Regions from separate parts of the Paenibacillus sp. WLX2291 genome, predicted to be linked through region 3. Evidence: predicted binding sites of a transcription regulator. Region 3 holds the regulator's gene; each other region holds the start of a gene.

Region 1 (3,824 bases), 2.6 Mb from region 3:
GGTACATTGTGAACAACCAGTTGAATATTTTAACCCCTGTCGGGATTGCGATCAACATCGTGGACAAAGCGAAGAAGGCGTTGACGTCTGCACCGGAACCCATCGTGAAGAAGTGATGCGCCCAAGTAAAGAACGATACAAACGCGATGATCATCATCGCAAAGACCATGGAAGTGTAACCGAACAGCTTTTTGCGTGAGAACACGCTGACGACTTCGGAGAAGATACCGAACGCCGGCAAGATAACGATATATACCTCAGGGTGACCCCACATCCATATCAAGTTGATATACATCATCGGGTTACCCCCACCGTCAAGGGTGAAGAAGTGGCCGCCCCCAAACCGGTCCAGGAACAGCAGTGCCAGTGTAACAGTCAGAATCGGGAATGCGAAGATGATGATTACGCATGTTGCGAATACCGACCAAGTGAACATTGGCATTTTCATCATTGTCATGCCTGGTGCACGCATTTTGATGATGGTAACGAGGAAGTTGATACCTGTTGCCAGGGAACCAATACCAGAGATCTGAATACCCCAGATGTAGAAGTTCTGACCCGGACCCGGGTTAAACTGCATCTCCGACAATGGTGGATAACTGAGCCAACCTGCGTCCGGCGAACCGCCGATAACGAAGGAAAGGTTAAACAGCATCGCACCGAGGAAGAACAGCCAGAAGCTCAGGGAGTTCAAATACGGGAACGCAACGTCGCGCGCGCCAATCTGTAGCGGAACGACAACGTTGAACAAACCGAACATAAACGGCATCGCCATAAATAAGATCATAACTACGCCGTGCGTAGTGAAGACTTGGTTATAATGCTCAGGATGCAAAAACTCAAAGTTTGGAATCGCTAGCTGCGTACGCATCATCAGGGCATCAACGCCACCGCGGAACATCATGATGATGGCAGCCAGGATATACATGATACCGATCTTTTTGTGGTCGACGGTAGTCAACCAGTTACGCCAGAGCCATTTCCACTTTTTGAAATAGGTCAATCCAGCAACGATGGCAATCGATACCAATGCAATGGATACGTCTGCACCGTAAATCAGCGGATCACCGGTGACGAAAAACTCGGATGCAAACTGTTTAATATTTTCGAGCATCGTGGAGCTCCTTTCACTGTCTTTATCTATACCGTGTCAGGCAGACAACAGTATAATGCAGCATTGTATCAATGCCAGAACATCATTCAACCGACAGAGGATTACTTGGAATCCGTACCCAATCCATCATGCTGTTGATTGGATTCACTGTCTGTACCCATGTCGCTTTGACCTTCATTGCTCTCACCTTCACCGGTTTGAGTCTGAGGAGTCGTATGGGATGCACGATCAGTATCAGCAATACCACCTGGCAGATATTTGCCCACCAGTTGTTGGAACAAATTGTCCGGGAACGCCGAGAAGAATTGCTTTTCAGCTGTACCTGGAGTCGACAGCGATTGGTACGTATCCATCGTCATTGGCTGAGACTCGGTTTTTACCTTGTTCACCCATGCCTGATAGTCCGCATCGCTCACTGCATTTACGTCAAATCTCATGTCGCCAAAGTGCTCACCACTAAAGTTTGCACCGGAACCAAAATACGTGCCTGTATGGTCTGCCTGCAAATACAAGGTCATCGCCATACCAGACATTGTATAAATCTGACCACCCAGCTGCGGAATCCAGAAGGAGTTCATCGGAGCATCGGAAGTCAATTCAAAACGGATTGGCGTATCTTCAGGAATGGTCAATGTGTTCACAGACGCGATTCCCTCTTCAGGATAGAAGAACGCCCATTTCCAGTCCATCGATACTGCCTGGATGGTTACGGGTTGCTTTTGTGACTGAATAGCCACGGAAGGTTCGAGCGCGTACGTATAACGTACCGTTACGATACCAATAATGGCGATTACGACAATCGGAATGCCCCACCAAATGGATTCAAGCAATGTGCTATGGCTGAAATCCGGATCGTATTTCGCCTTTCTGCCCGGCTTGTCACGATATCTCCATACAATGACAAATGTCAGTATGGTAGTTGGTACGATGACAATCGCGGTCAGAATCGTAGAAATGATAATGATATCCCGTTGTCCTTCTGCAATAGGGCCTTTCGGATTGAGAACAGCGTAGTTACTGGAGCCAGTAGCTAACGCCCACACCGTCAGGGCCAGCGACAGAACAGTTACAACCAGAAGAACCCATAACATAAGGCGCGAACCTGGTTTTTTGTTCATCTTGATCCCCTTTCTCACTTAACGCTCATGACGTTCATAATATTGAAACCACACATTCCTATGGTAACACTAAGTGTGCTTTTTGCGTATCCATAGAAGGTGTAAATTTCAGTTTTTTTTGGCTTGTTAACAAATCTGTCAATTTATTAGTAACCAAAAGTGAATGATTTCACATTATTTCAAGATTAACATATTTTTACTTCAACAAAAAGCCCCTTTAAGAATAAATCTTAAAAGGGCCGTATTCATGTTGTTTGTTGCATATTATACGTCTGTTAACAACGTATAACTATCAATCATCTTTAATGCCTTCTTTGCCCTCATCGCTGCGAGCCTGCATCGATCCGAGCCATTTACCAAGCGAATAAATGATCGCAAAAGCCGCCAAACAGCCTACTCCCATCATCAATCCCAAGTTATTGTCGTTAAATGGTTGAAGATTGAATACAATCAGCAGGATACCGGCAGCACAGGCAATCCATGCCACGATACTGAGCATACGGCTCAGTCCATACGTATTTTGCGCTGATGTTCTATTACGGGGACTTTTCGAGTTGGTAGCCATGGAATCCACTCCCCTTTCTTCGTAGTTGTTTTGCTAGTATGTGTACCGGTGATCACTTGCATGCATTCAATATTGGATCGCATCGGTATGCTATACTGCCTATTACCACAAAATAGGGTCTTTGATTCGCTCGTCCCATTTATATTTTAAAGATCGATCGTATTAGCGCGTTTCCATCCAGTTATTACGCACCACATTCTGATACCAGTAATAACTTTCCTTCGGTGTACGCACCTGAGTACGGAAATCGACATGCACCAGCCCAAAACGCATACGATATCCTTCTGCCCATTCAAAATTATCCATGAGCGACCATGCCATATATCCCTTCAGATGAATACCGTCGTTGATCAGACGGTGTACCTGAGCGATATGCTGTTGCAAATAGTAGACGCGAATCACGTCATTCACTTTACCATTTACCGGACATTCATTAATACAAGCGCCGTTCTCGGTAATATAGATATCGTTGTTGCCGTATTTTTGTAGATAGTGAATGACATCATACAGACCGGTCGCATCAATCGGCCAACCGATATCGGTCTTGAACAGCCCCATATCCACTTCCTCACTTTGCAAAGAACCAGCGGATGCGTTATACCGATTAACAGTTGGATGATAATAATTGATACCTAGCAGATCAATCGGTTGCGCGATAATCTCCAGATCGCCATCTTGAATAGGCGGCGTTGCGCCTGCTTGCTGGAACCATTCATATAGAGAAGATGGATATTGTCCTTTGTAGATCGGATCAAGGAACCAGTCGGCATACACTTCAATATTACGGTCACAAGCAGCTCGATCTTCCGGACGCTTGCTGTAAGGAACCGCCCACGCGACATTCGGCGCGATTCCGATCTGTCCTTCTAGTTGCAGTTCACGGAATAGCTTCACTGTATGTCCATGCGCCACTAGAACATGATGCCCAACATTCAGCGCAACTTGCAGATCCTCATTCCCCGGCGCATGCTTGCCTTCCAGATTGGACAGAAAAGCGATGCACCATGGTTCATTGAACGTGAGCCAA
Region 2 (3,824 bases), 170 kb from region 3:
ACAACCACATGCCTTTGGCAGCATCCATTGGCGAACCGCCGCCCAGTGCGATAATGCAGTCTGGCTGGAAGCGTTCCATCATTTGACGTCCACGTTCTACCGTCAATGTCGATGGATCTGGTTCCACTTCGGAGAACACTTCGATTGCTACTGGTGTTTTACGTTGACGCAGATAGTGTTCGACTTTTTCCACATAGCCCAGTTGTACCATCATCGGGTCCGTTACGATTGCAACACGATTAATGTTCGGCATTTTGGCAAGGTATTGCGTCGATCCTTTTTCAAAGTATACTTTCGATGGAATTTTGAACCATTGCATATTCACGGTACGGCGAGCCACCCTTTTAATGTTAATCAGATTGACAGCAGTGACGTTCGACGATGTCGAGTTGCGTCCATACGATCCGCAGCCCAGTGTGAGCGAAGGCAGATTCGTATTATAAATGTCACCGATTGCGCCGTGTGTCGAAGGCGAGTTCACGATAATCCGTCCGGTTTGCAGACGATCCGCAAATTTCTGGATCACTTCTTCGTTGTTCGAATGGATCGCCGAGGAGTGACCCATACCGCCGAATTCAACAATCTGAGCGGCACGTTCAATTCCTTGCTCGGCATTTTTCACTTTATAACAAGCCAGTACAGGGCTTAATTTCTCAGCAGACAGCGGATACTTAGTACCTACACCTTCCAGCTCGGCAATCAGAATTTTGGTATCGGCTGGCACGGTGATTCCGCTCATTTCAGCAATTTTAGCAGCAGGTTGTCCCACAATTACCGGATTCACTGCGCATTTGTCTACGTTCATTGCACCGGCAGTCAGTTTGCCGACTTCTTCTTTGGTGAGGAAATAGCAGCCATTGTCGATCATCAATTTTTTCACTTGATCGAATACTGGTTCTTCAATAATAACCGCCTGTTCGGAAGCACAGATCATACCATTATCAAACGATTTCGACAGGATCAGATCATTAACCGCCTGCTTCAGATCAGCACTTTTCTCAATAAAGGCAGGAACGTTACCAGGACCTACGCCGAGTGCCGGTTTACCGCAGCTATATGCCGCTTTTACCATTGCGCCACCACCAGTAGCGAGAATGAGCGCTACATCAGGATGATTCATCAGTGCATTCGTTTTATCCATCGACGGATTGTCGATCCATTGAATACAGTCAGCAGGTGCACCTTGTTTGACAGCTGCTTCCAGCAGTGTTTTGGCAGCTTCGCGGCTACATTGCTGTGCAGATGGGTGGAAACCGAAGATGATCGGGTTACGCGTTTTGATCGCAATCAATGCTTTGAACATTGTTGTGGATGTCGGGTTGGTTACCGGCGTAATCCCCATGATAATGCCAACTGGTTCAGCGATCTTTTGGAAACTGTCATACGCGTTATCCTCGATTACACCGACGGTTTTCTCATTTTTGATGCTGTGGTAAATGTATTCGGTAGCAAACAGGTTCTTGGTAATTTTATCTTCATATACCCCCCGACCTGTTTCTTCTACTGCCATTTTGGCAAGTTGCATATGTTTGTCCAGTCCAGCAAGCGCCATCGCCTGTACAATGTTATCAATTTGTTCCTGATCCATTTTCATAAAAGCGGCAGTGGCTTTTTTACCTTTGTCGATTAACTTTTGAACTTCTTCCTGTGCAGTCAATTCAACGGTACGAGCGGCATCATTTTTTACAGCCATTTCTCTCATCCTCCTCAGAATGTGTGTTGCTTTTGTCTACGCACTGATCATAGCATAGAGACATACATCATAATGTGATTTTTTTCACAATCAATTTTAATTTTTAAAAATTTTGTTTTCGCGTTTTTTCTTTTTGCATTTTGAATTAACTAGAGTTATACTATAAGTGAAAATAATCACAAACTTTTAAAATTTAATGTTTCATTGTTTGTAACCGATATGGATAAGAGTCATATGAAGAGAGTACACATCAAAAGTGGAAGAACTCAAATAATCTTACTAATTTTTCCTATAATTTAATGCAATCTGGTTATTTTCTACGTATAATGGGGACAAAAGGAGAGGACGAATCATGAATAATCAAATGGAACGCATCACTCAGAACGAAAACAGCAATACGCACAGTTTCTCGCCCGTTAATATGGAACGCTTACTGTCGTACGCAACGGAGCGCAATGTGCCTGCCGGTTCGCATCTGTTCTGGGAAGGCGATTTGTCGGACAAATTATACTACATTAAAAGTGGACGTGTAAAATTGACCAAATCGACCGATGAAGGGAAAGAGCTGATCCTGTACATGTACCAGAGTGGTGACATGATTGGACAAGCAGACCTGTTCTCGGGTAACCGTCTCGGCTTTACCGCCGAAGCGTTGGAAGATACGGAAGTAGCGGTTGTCGATCACAAAGACCTAGAGCTAATCATCTGCCAGCATTGTGATTTTGCGATTGATTTTATGAAATGGATGGGTACGCATCATCGGTTAACTCAGACCAAAGTACGCGATCTGATGCTGTACGGCAAACCAGGTGCCCTCTGCTCGACACTGATTCGTCTGAGCAACACGTACGGCGAAGACTACAATGAAGATGGCTCGATTCTAATCAACAAGAAAATTACACATACCGATCTGTCGAATATGATTGGTGCTACGCGTGAGAGCGTCAACCGGATGCTGAGCGATCTGCGCAAAAAAGATACAATCGAATATGAGCATGGCATGATCATTATTCATGATCTGGAAGCTTTGCAAGAAGTATGTCACTGCGAACTGTGCCCAAAAGAAATCTGCCGGATCTGATTCCCCCTCCCCCACCACGTATAACCAGATTGCCAGATACAGCAAAAAAGCTTTCCACCGGAATATACCGGGGAAAGCTTTTTCTCTATGGCCGAAACTCCAACAGATCAGCCTGATTGACGTGTTAGTCCACCCACTGCTCCGCCCAGTTCTGGATTTGATCCATCACAGGCTGCAAAGCGCGTCCTTTTTCCGTCAGTTCATACTCAATCCGTACCGGAGTCTCCGGGTATACCTGGCGTACCAGAATACCGCTTGCTTCCAGATCCTTCATACGTTCCGAGAGCATCTTGTCGCTCATCATCGGGATGAGATTGGATATGTCTTTGAACCGTTTAGGTCCGCTCATCAGGGACTGAATAATCAGACCGTTCCATCGTTTCCCGAGAAAAGAGAACGCTGTCTCAAACCGCGGACATAAACCCAGCTGATGCTGTTCCATCGTTTCACCTCTTTACTGGTCCGTAGCCCGATATCATCATGCCTATCGTACCGGAACTCTCAATGTAAACTTACAATAAGTTAGCACATATAGTTTAACACATTTCCAGCTATAAGAAAACGAAAACCTGCCGATTTCAGCGCTTTCTGTCGTATTTTTACAACAACTCCTATTGGAAATAACTACTTATAATAAATCATTGTTCTAGCTTATACTTTATGACTTCTTTGACAAAATCACGTAGCCGATGTAGATCATCCTGAATCGTCTGTTCTAGCGAACGATTGTATAAAATCGCTGCTGGATGATACAACGGAAAAATCCAGTATTGACGTTCCGACCATGTATACCCTTGTTCCGGATGATACGGATCAACTTGGCGAATAGCAGTTTGCCGCGGTTGTCCATGAATTTGCGATACGCTGGAACTGTTACCAATCAGTCGATGCAGTCCGATATTGCCCAGTGTAATTAGCACTTGCGGTTGAACAGTAGCGATCTCATAATCCAGAATGGGTGCATACGCCAGTATTTCCTTCGTTGTTGGCGTACGATTGGATCGACTTAATCGCTCCGGATGATTCTTAACTGGCTTATCACGATACGGA
Region 3 (3,824 bases):
TTACAGCAGACAGCTTGGCATTTTGCTGCGCTACTTCCAGTGCCGCCTGCTCCTGACTCCACGGCTTTGCCATCACATGTACATAAAACTGGTTCACACCTAGAATAATCAGACCGACCACTGTAATGATGATCGCAATCCATTTACCCGTTCCCAAATTTCGCAAGACACGCCATCCTTTCTGTATCGTTACGCTTTCGGTCAGCGTGTAAGCAAGCCTTCAAATGCCGATTGTGCTTCGCGGCGAATTTTCTCTTCATCCAGTGTCAGCGATACGCCGTCTTTGATCAGCTGTTTGCCATCTACCCATACATGCAGCACGTCTTTGGCACATGCAGAATAGACCGTATGAGAAATGAAATCGGTGAACGGCAGGAAATGCGGCTGATCGATATTGAGCGACGTAATATCTGCCTTCATACCGACTTTGAAGGTACCAGTATTGTTTAGGAATACCGATTTGGCACCGTATTCTGTACCCATGAGCAATGCTTCCGATGCAGGTACAGCGGTTGGATCGCCAGATACACCTTTGTGAATGAGTGCTGCTAGACGCATTTCCTCAAACATATCAAGGTTGTTGTTGCTGGCTGGGCCGTCTGTACCGAGAGATACGATGACACCGGCTTTTAACAGATCCGGCACGCGTGCTACACCGCTGGCAAGCTTCAGGTTGCTACCCGGATTGTGGGAAATAGTAACGTTATGAGCTGCCAGTGTAGCAATCTCTTCGTCATTCAGATGCACGGCATGTGCCAGCAATGTGGGACGGGTGAACATGCCCAATTTCTCCAGATGGGCAACCGGACGCAGACCATAATCACGCACGTTTTGCTCTACTTCGGCAATCGTTTCGGACATATGGGTATGCAGCGGCACATCCAGATCGTGTGCAGCTTGCACGAATTGCTCGATATAAGCAGGCGGACAGGTATAAGGCGCATGCGGAGACATCATCGTTGTGATGCGTCCGTCTGCTTTGCCATGCCAGTCGCGTACGAATTGAATCGATTGGTTCAGCTTTTGCTTTTGTTCTTCTTCTGAACACAGACCGATAACGCCTCTCATCAGCACGGCTCTCATGCCAGATTGCTCTACGACTTCTGCTACACGCTCAGAACGATCGTACATATCGAGGAATGTGGTAGTGCCGCCTTTGAGCATTTCCAGTACTGACAGCGCGGTTCCAGTGTAGACATCATCGCTCGTAAATTTGGCTTCCATCGGCCACATTTTCTCCTGCAACCATACTTGCAGCGCCAGATCGTCGCCGAAGCCGCGCAGCAGCGACATCGCTGCATGACCGTGACTGTTCACCAGACCCGGGATAAAGAATTGGTGGCGTCCGTCCACAACAGCAACGTCATCGCCTACCTGTGGCTCCTCTTCGCCAATATACGTAATCAGGTCATCCTCAACGACCATATAACCGTGCAGTACTGGCTTCTCGGCGTTAGGTACGGCGAAAATACCATTTTTGATGATCCATTTACTCGGAGAGTTGTTCATTGATTTCTAATTCCTTTCCATCTTCAAGGTAATAAGCCAGACTGAGCAGATCGGTCGTAAAATCAGCTGTATGCACACGCACATGCGGTGGTGTTCTCAAAATAATCGGTGCAAAATTCAGAATCGCCTCGATGCCCGCTTCAATCAACTGATCCGCGACACGCTGCGCTTCCGTATTCGGCACAGTGATAATGCCGACGCGGATATTTTGTTCTTTTACCGCATGCGACAATTCGCTAATCGGTTGTACGGTCAATGTATTGATCTTGCTGCCAACCTTCGGCTCGTACGAATCGAATACAGCGATAATCTTCATCGTTTCTTGTAAGTACGCATTATAGTTGGACAGAGCATGTCCCAGATTACCGGCACCGATCAGTGCCACATTGATCTGCTGATCCAGCTTCAGAATATGACGAATCTTCTCGATTAGATACGATACATCATAGCCGATGCCTTTGCGTCCAAAGTCGCCGAAGTAGGCGAGATCCTTGCGGATTTGTGCCGGATTCAGATCCAGCTTTTGCCCCAGCTCCTGCGAGGAAACAGTAGGCACCTCGCGGGTATGCAGCTCATTCAGATATCTCAGATAGACAGGTAATCTTCGCACGACAGCTTCAGATATTTTTTCGGATTTCATGCTTGCTCCCCCTCTTGATTTGCAGCTTCCGTTTCAAGCGGTCGTTGTTCCAGCCATTCGGCGATACGGGGAATCATCTGGTGGGTCGGCATATGTTCCATTTTGGGACCCGGCAGGGAATATAGGAAATGTCTGCCGTAATATGCCTCTATCACCCGCGTATCATAAATGAGTACGATTCCTCGGTCGTTTGCCGTTCGGACGAGACGTCCAAAGCCCTGCTTGAACCGGATCACTGCCTGCGGCACGGATAATTTCATAAATGGGTTTTTCTTTTCTTTTTTCAAACGTTCACTTTTGGCTTCTACGAGCGGATGATTCGGCGGCTGGAATGGCAACCGCACAATCGCCAAGCAGGTCAGCGCCTCGCCCGGAATATCGACGCCTTCCCAGAAGCTGCTTGTTCCGAGCAATACGGAAGCCGGATGCTCCTGAAAACGACGCGTCAACTTGGTGCGGCTGCCGCCATCCACGCCCTGACCGAATACGGCAATCTCACTTGTAGATAAATTCTCTTTCAATGGCTCATACACCTGCTTGAGCATCCGATAGGAGGTAAATAATACCAGCATACGTCCTCTTGTCGCTTTGGCAGCATCTGCCAACGAATCGGCGAGCATGGACACAAAGTTCTGATCGCCCACATTGCCTTTTAGACTTGGAAAATCGCGCGGAATCAATACAAGCGATTGCTCGCGATAATTGAATGGCGATTCTAGCATGACCGTATTGAGCTTGTTCTGCTGCTCCGCTTCCTTGAGTCCCAGCTGTTCGATCATATACTGGAATGTTTTGTCGATGGAGAGTGTTGCAGACGTTAGAATGATACTTTTCTTTTTATCGAAAAAGTGCTCTTTGAGCTGCTGACTTACATCAACCGGAACAGCATACATTTGCAGCGACTTGCTACGGTAATTGCCATTGGCTTCGTACCAGTACACCGTCTCTACGCTGTCCAGCTTAACAAAATGACGCAAATCATCGCGTACCGCACCCAGATCTTTGAACAGTCCGGTGACGTCGGTAACCAATCCTTCGTTAGCCAAGATATCATCGGACTCTTTGATTTTGCCCATCATTTGTTCGCCCTGACGGATGATCTGACTGAGCGCAATATGAATGCGATTTTCCAGTTCCGATATCTTTTCCCACTCTTCGGGTTTGTTTTGCGGTAACAGACGCAGGGTAAATTGACTCGCTTCGCCCGGTGCGGCATCGCTGCGCTGTGGTAGAAGGGCAAACAGCAACTCGCTCAGTTTATCCCAATCTTCTTTAACATCCGTCAATTCAGGATACAGATTGTCGATCGCAATCGCCCACTCCATGCCGCGTTCACTGCCGGATGATCCTAGCTGTTGGCGCAGTACGGCAAGCTGACCATTTTTGCTATCCTTGAACAGACGCAGCAACGGTTGCACCAATGTGAAATATTTCATGTGCATGCCCAGATGCTTCCCTGCCACATCTTCCAGATGATGCGCCTCGTCGATGACCAGTCGTTCATACGAAGGCAGCAACTGATGCCCTGCCTTGATGTCGGTAAACAGCTTGGAGTGATTCGTGATCACCACATCTGCGGCTCCCGCTTCATGCTTGGCACGGTGATAGTAGCACTGCTTGAACCACGGACAGGCGCGTCCCAGACAAGAGTCGGTATCGCTTGCGACCGTTTCCC
Region 4 (3,824 bases), 510 kb from region 3:
AAATACAAAGAATACATTCGTAATCTCCCAGACAGGCGACAGATAGCGAGAAATGAGGCGGTTGATCAGATGATCTTTGCCCGTTGCCCGCGCATAGAAGGCAAAAAAGCCTGCGCCAAAATCAATGGATGCAATTATCAAATATCCGTACAGAAAAATCCACAATACCGAAATTCCGACCATTTCATAACTCATGATGTCAGATCACCTGCTTCCTTGGACAACGTTGCCTCTGCATGTGCCGCCTTTTCCAGCTCTGCTTCTGCGGGATTGTTGCGGAACAGTCGGCGCAGCACGACAATGCACAATGTGCCGAGAATAATATACAGCAATAAAAAGACGAAAAAGAGCGGCATTATACTTGGTGAAGTGGTGGCTGCTTCGTCCACACGCATATAACCACGAATGATCCATGGCTGTCGTCCGACTTCAGCATAAAACCAGCCCAGCTCTACTGCGAGAAAAGCAAGCGGTGCACCGAACACAATCGTGCGCAGCATCCAGCGATGATGCTCGTTGCGCTTTTTCCAGAATAGGAGTACGAAGAACAGCACAGACACAGCCAGTAACGCAAAGCCGATGCTAACCATAAAATCGAACAAATAATGCACCAGTAGCGGCGGTTGCTCATCGGCAGGAAATTCGTTCAACCCTGTAACTTCGGCATTAAAATCGCTAAATGCCAAAAAGCTGAGTGCTTTTGGTAGATGTAGCGCACCAATCACTTCGCGTTCCGCATTCAACCAGCCGAGAAAGATCAGATCGGCGCCTTTTTCAGTCTCAAAATGCCATTCGGCAGCAGCTAGCTTTTCCGGCTGATGCTCTGCGAGAAACTTGGCGGAAACATCGCCTGCAAAGGCAGTCAAAAAGCTAAAAATCAGCAGCACGCTCATCATTAGCTTGAGCGCTTTTTGGCTGTATACAGAAGCACCTTTTTTGAGAATGGAAAATGCGGCGATGGCTGCTAGCAGGGCGGCGCCAGTCATATAAGCGGATGTGAGTACGTGAAATACTTTGGATGGTGTTGCTTCATTAAACATCGCTTGCAGCGGATAGATTGCCGTAAATTGTCCATTTTCCAGTACGAATCCGTCCGGTTGATTCATAAAACCGTTGACCGTAGTAATAAAAACAGCAGACATGGCTGCGCCCAGAACAATCGGGATCGTTAACAGCCAGTGAAGATACGGATTGCGGAATCGCTCCCACGTATACAGATAGATGCCTAGAAAAATAGCTTCAAAGAAAAAAGCAAATACTTCCATGAATAACGGGAGCGCAATTACATTCCCGGCAAGCTGCATAAAGTTAGGCCAAACCAATGCCAATTGCAATGAAATAGCGGTTCCTGTGACCACACCTACGGCAACAGAAATGATAAATCCTCTAGTCCAACGCTTTGCCATTAACGTATAATGCTTGTCTTTTTTACGAATACCGACTAATTCTGCGATTGAGATCATAAGTGGAATGGCAACGCCAATCGTTGCGAAAATAACATGAAAAGATAAGGTTAGCCCGGTTACCAATCGGCTCCATAATACTGTGTCAATGATCATATGTGATATCCCTTCTTTTAACTGCTCTATGATGAGAGTCTTGATGGAGCCTAGCGTACCAATTTTTTTATTGGCGATGTGATATTTAATACAATTTTCAAACAAATAACAAAGATTTAAGTCAATTTAGTGAAAAAATGCACAATAACCCTTTGGAGCTATTGCATTTAGAGGCGTAATTCTGGATAGCTGTATTTAACGACAGAGTTACTGTTTTTGTGTGACTGATCGAATAGAAGTATACTGATATCATAGGAGTCAAGTTTTGAACTGAAAGATAAAGGAGGATCACAATGCAAAAAATAAGCCATTCCTTCAGCGGTGCTCTTCGAACGTTTTCGTTCTGGATTGCAAATGGAACAGTTGGATTACCATTACTTAACGGTATGGATTACTCATGTATATTTGAAGAACCGAGTGCTTTGGAGCAAGTATATGCGATTTTTGCTAATGTCATTGAGATGGATGAGGAAGGTGTAGTCTGTAATGCAAAGCATGCAGAAATGAGAGCAGCGCAGTTCATTCGTAGTTATATTGATGAACAATACAAAGTGGAGCCAGAATTTGAGAATTGGGAAGTAGCACTTTATTAGATAGGATGAGCTTATATTGTGTAGAAAAGGGACCTTCTAAAGTAGATTAACTTTTAAGCAGGTGCATGTATACTTACTATAGTATTGGGAAATATCTCAAGACGACAAAAAGGAAGGTAGCGAATGATGCCACCTTCCTTTTACTTATAATAATTGAATGCTCTATTGCGCTCCACACCAAAATAAAAATTCCAATCACGAACTGCTACTACACGAGCTGCACGAACTTCCGCTGCTGCATGAGCTACTACTACACGAGCTACTACTGCACGAACTACCGGAATGATCCGAGTGATTCGAATGATGTCCGCCGGAGTGACCCGAATTATAGTCTGAACCGGAAGAACCCGTTCCGCATGCTGAACTGGAGTGCGAGGTCGCTTGGGAATGTTGCTGTTGCACGTCTGTTGGCAAATGGGAATTGATAGATGAACAGAAATCCGCAGGTGGCAAAGCTGAATAGTATACACATGCCGCTGCTGCCGTACCCAGTCCATAATTGTTATCGCTATAATAACTGGATGTGTACGAGCTACTAGAATCAGAACTGCTATTGTGGTTGGCTGTACGATTCCGGTGATCGCCCGGTTTATTACCTTGTAGCACTGCTTGATTATGCGCCTGAAAACGCTGATTCAGATACAAAATCGCCTGCTTGGCTTCCGGGCTATGTTCAAATGTCGCCCGATTGTACGTCCATTGACCCTGCTGATTCGGATGAAACATCAGTAATTCATTAATCGTGGACTTCGATAACGGAAACCGGAAGAAGCTTCCCCACAAATACGAATTGGCGCGCTCCATTGGGAATAGCTCCGCATATGCCCAATCAAATAGCGCTCGTTGATCTGGTAGCGATACTTTGCCACCATGCGGAGAATGATGCAGCATATACCCATAAAATTGCTCACAAAATTGCTGATAATCCCGTGTAAACATCAACATTTCATGCCATACACTATCCACTTTATCGCTAAACATCGGTACTTCACGAAACAGAGCACAGAGCAGCAGATAACGCTTCATCTCAAACCAGCGCCATTCGTACTCATCCCGACTCAATTCTGGATGCTCGGTCAATATGCGCTGGCGCAGCTGATGGTCATAATGAGCCGGTAACGATTGCAACAACTTGTGCGCTAACGGTTCGCAAGGATGACCGGGCGGCACCAGATGAGCAGGAGGGGGAGAATGTTTACGGAAAAATCGCTCATCCTGCGCTGCACGACGACCTTGCTGCTGGGATTTGCTTTTGGATACATTAATGATAATCAAAACGACAGCAAATATAACAATAACGACTGTAAATGACGTGGGCATAACGTAAAACCTCCATTCATATACACATCAGGAATATAAAATTGATAACAATATTAAAGTACAGCTTGCTTCTGCACACGTTGTTCAAATTCGTGACGAATTTCTCGCAGCAGTTCACTATCGGTCATTACATCAAACGCCGTTTCTGCCAGTACAATTCCAGTAAAAATCATAGCATCCAGCGCTTGCGGTTCCTGCGCGCGATCACGGAAACCAATGCTGTGCAGTTCATGCTTTTCGTCCGTCACCTTCATATATGGATGAATCGCAGGGCAGCGTACGGAGACGTTGCCGAGATCAAGCGAACCTGCATCTTTGCCAGAATGAATTTCGTCTAGGGCAATACCGTTAG

The links. Region 3 encodes Rex, which represses fermentation and respiration genes when NADH is low (regulators of the CRP and FNR family bind a similar motif). Its sites were predicted from a motif close to TTGTGAAATATTTCACAA; they were not measured.
Region 1: qoxA (cytochrome aa3 quinol oxidase subunit II) is a predicted target of Rex. The motif match lies at 2,390-2,407, and genes of this name have one in related genera.
Region 2: adhE (bifunctional acetaldehyde-CoA/alcohol dehydrogenase) is a predicted target of Rex. The motif match lies at 1,766-1,783, and genes of this name have one in related genera.
Region 4: ACDE64_RS12515 (cytochrome ubiquinol oxidase subunit I) is a predicted target of Rex. The motif match lies at 1,687-1,704, and genes of this name have one in related genera.

What each region holds. Positions count from the first base shown of each region.
Region 1 is NZ_CP176755.1:856,996-860,819, reverse strand. Features, by position in the region: gene ACDE64_RS03710 (cbb3-type cytochrome c oxidase subunit I) at 1-1,114, opposite strand, end outside; gene qoxA (cytochrome aa3 quinol oxidase subunit II) at 1,216-2,232, opposite strand; gene ACDE64_RS03700 (hypothetical protein) at 2,525-2,797, opposite strand; gene ACDE64_RS03695 (GH1 family beta-glucosidase) at 2,960-3,824, opposite strand, start outside.
Region 2 is NZ_CP176755.1:3,624,920-3,628,743, forward strand. Features, by position in the region: gene adhE (bifunctional acetaldehyde-CoA/alcohol dehydrogenase) at 1-1,693, opposite strand, end outside; gene ACDE64_RS15480 (Crp/Fnr family transcriptional regulator) at 2,046-2,774, shown strand; gene ACDE64_RS15485 (winged helix-turn-helix transcriptional regulator) at 2,899-3,216, opposite strand; gene ACDE64_RS15490 (uracil-DNA glycosylase) at 3,413-3,824, opposite strand, start outside.
Region 3 is NZ_CP176755.1:3,454,049-3,457,872, forward strand. Features, by position in the region: gene ACDE64_RS14690 (DUF5590 domain-containing protein) at 1-166, opposite strand, end outside; gene ACDE64_RS14695 (amidohydrolase) at 202-1,509, opposite strand; gene ACDE64_RS14700 (redox-sensing transcriptional repressor Rex) at 1,490-2,149, opposite strand; gene dinG (ATP-dependent DNA helicase DinG) at 2,146-3,824, opposite strand, start outside.
Region 4 is NZ_CP176755.1:2,947,579-2,951,402, reverse strand. Features, by position in the region: gene ACDE64_RS12520 (cytochrome d ubiquinol oxidase subunit II) at 1-195, opposite strand, end outside; gene ACDE64_RS12515 (cytochrome ubiquinol oxidase subunit I) at 192-1,559, opposite strand; gene ACDE64_RS12510 (hypothetical protein) at 1,853-2,152, shown strand; gene ACDE64_RS12505 (hypothetical protein) at 2,348-3,472, opposite strand; gene ACDE64_RS12500 (M20 family metallopeptidase) at 3,526-3,824, opposite strand, start outside.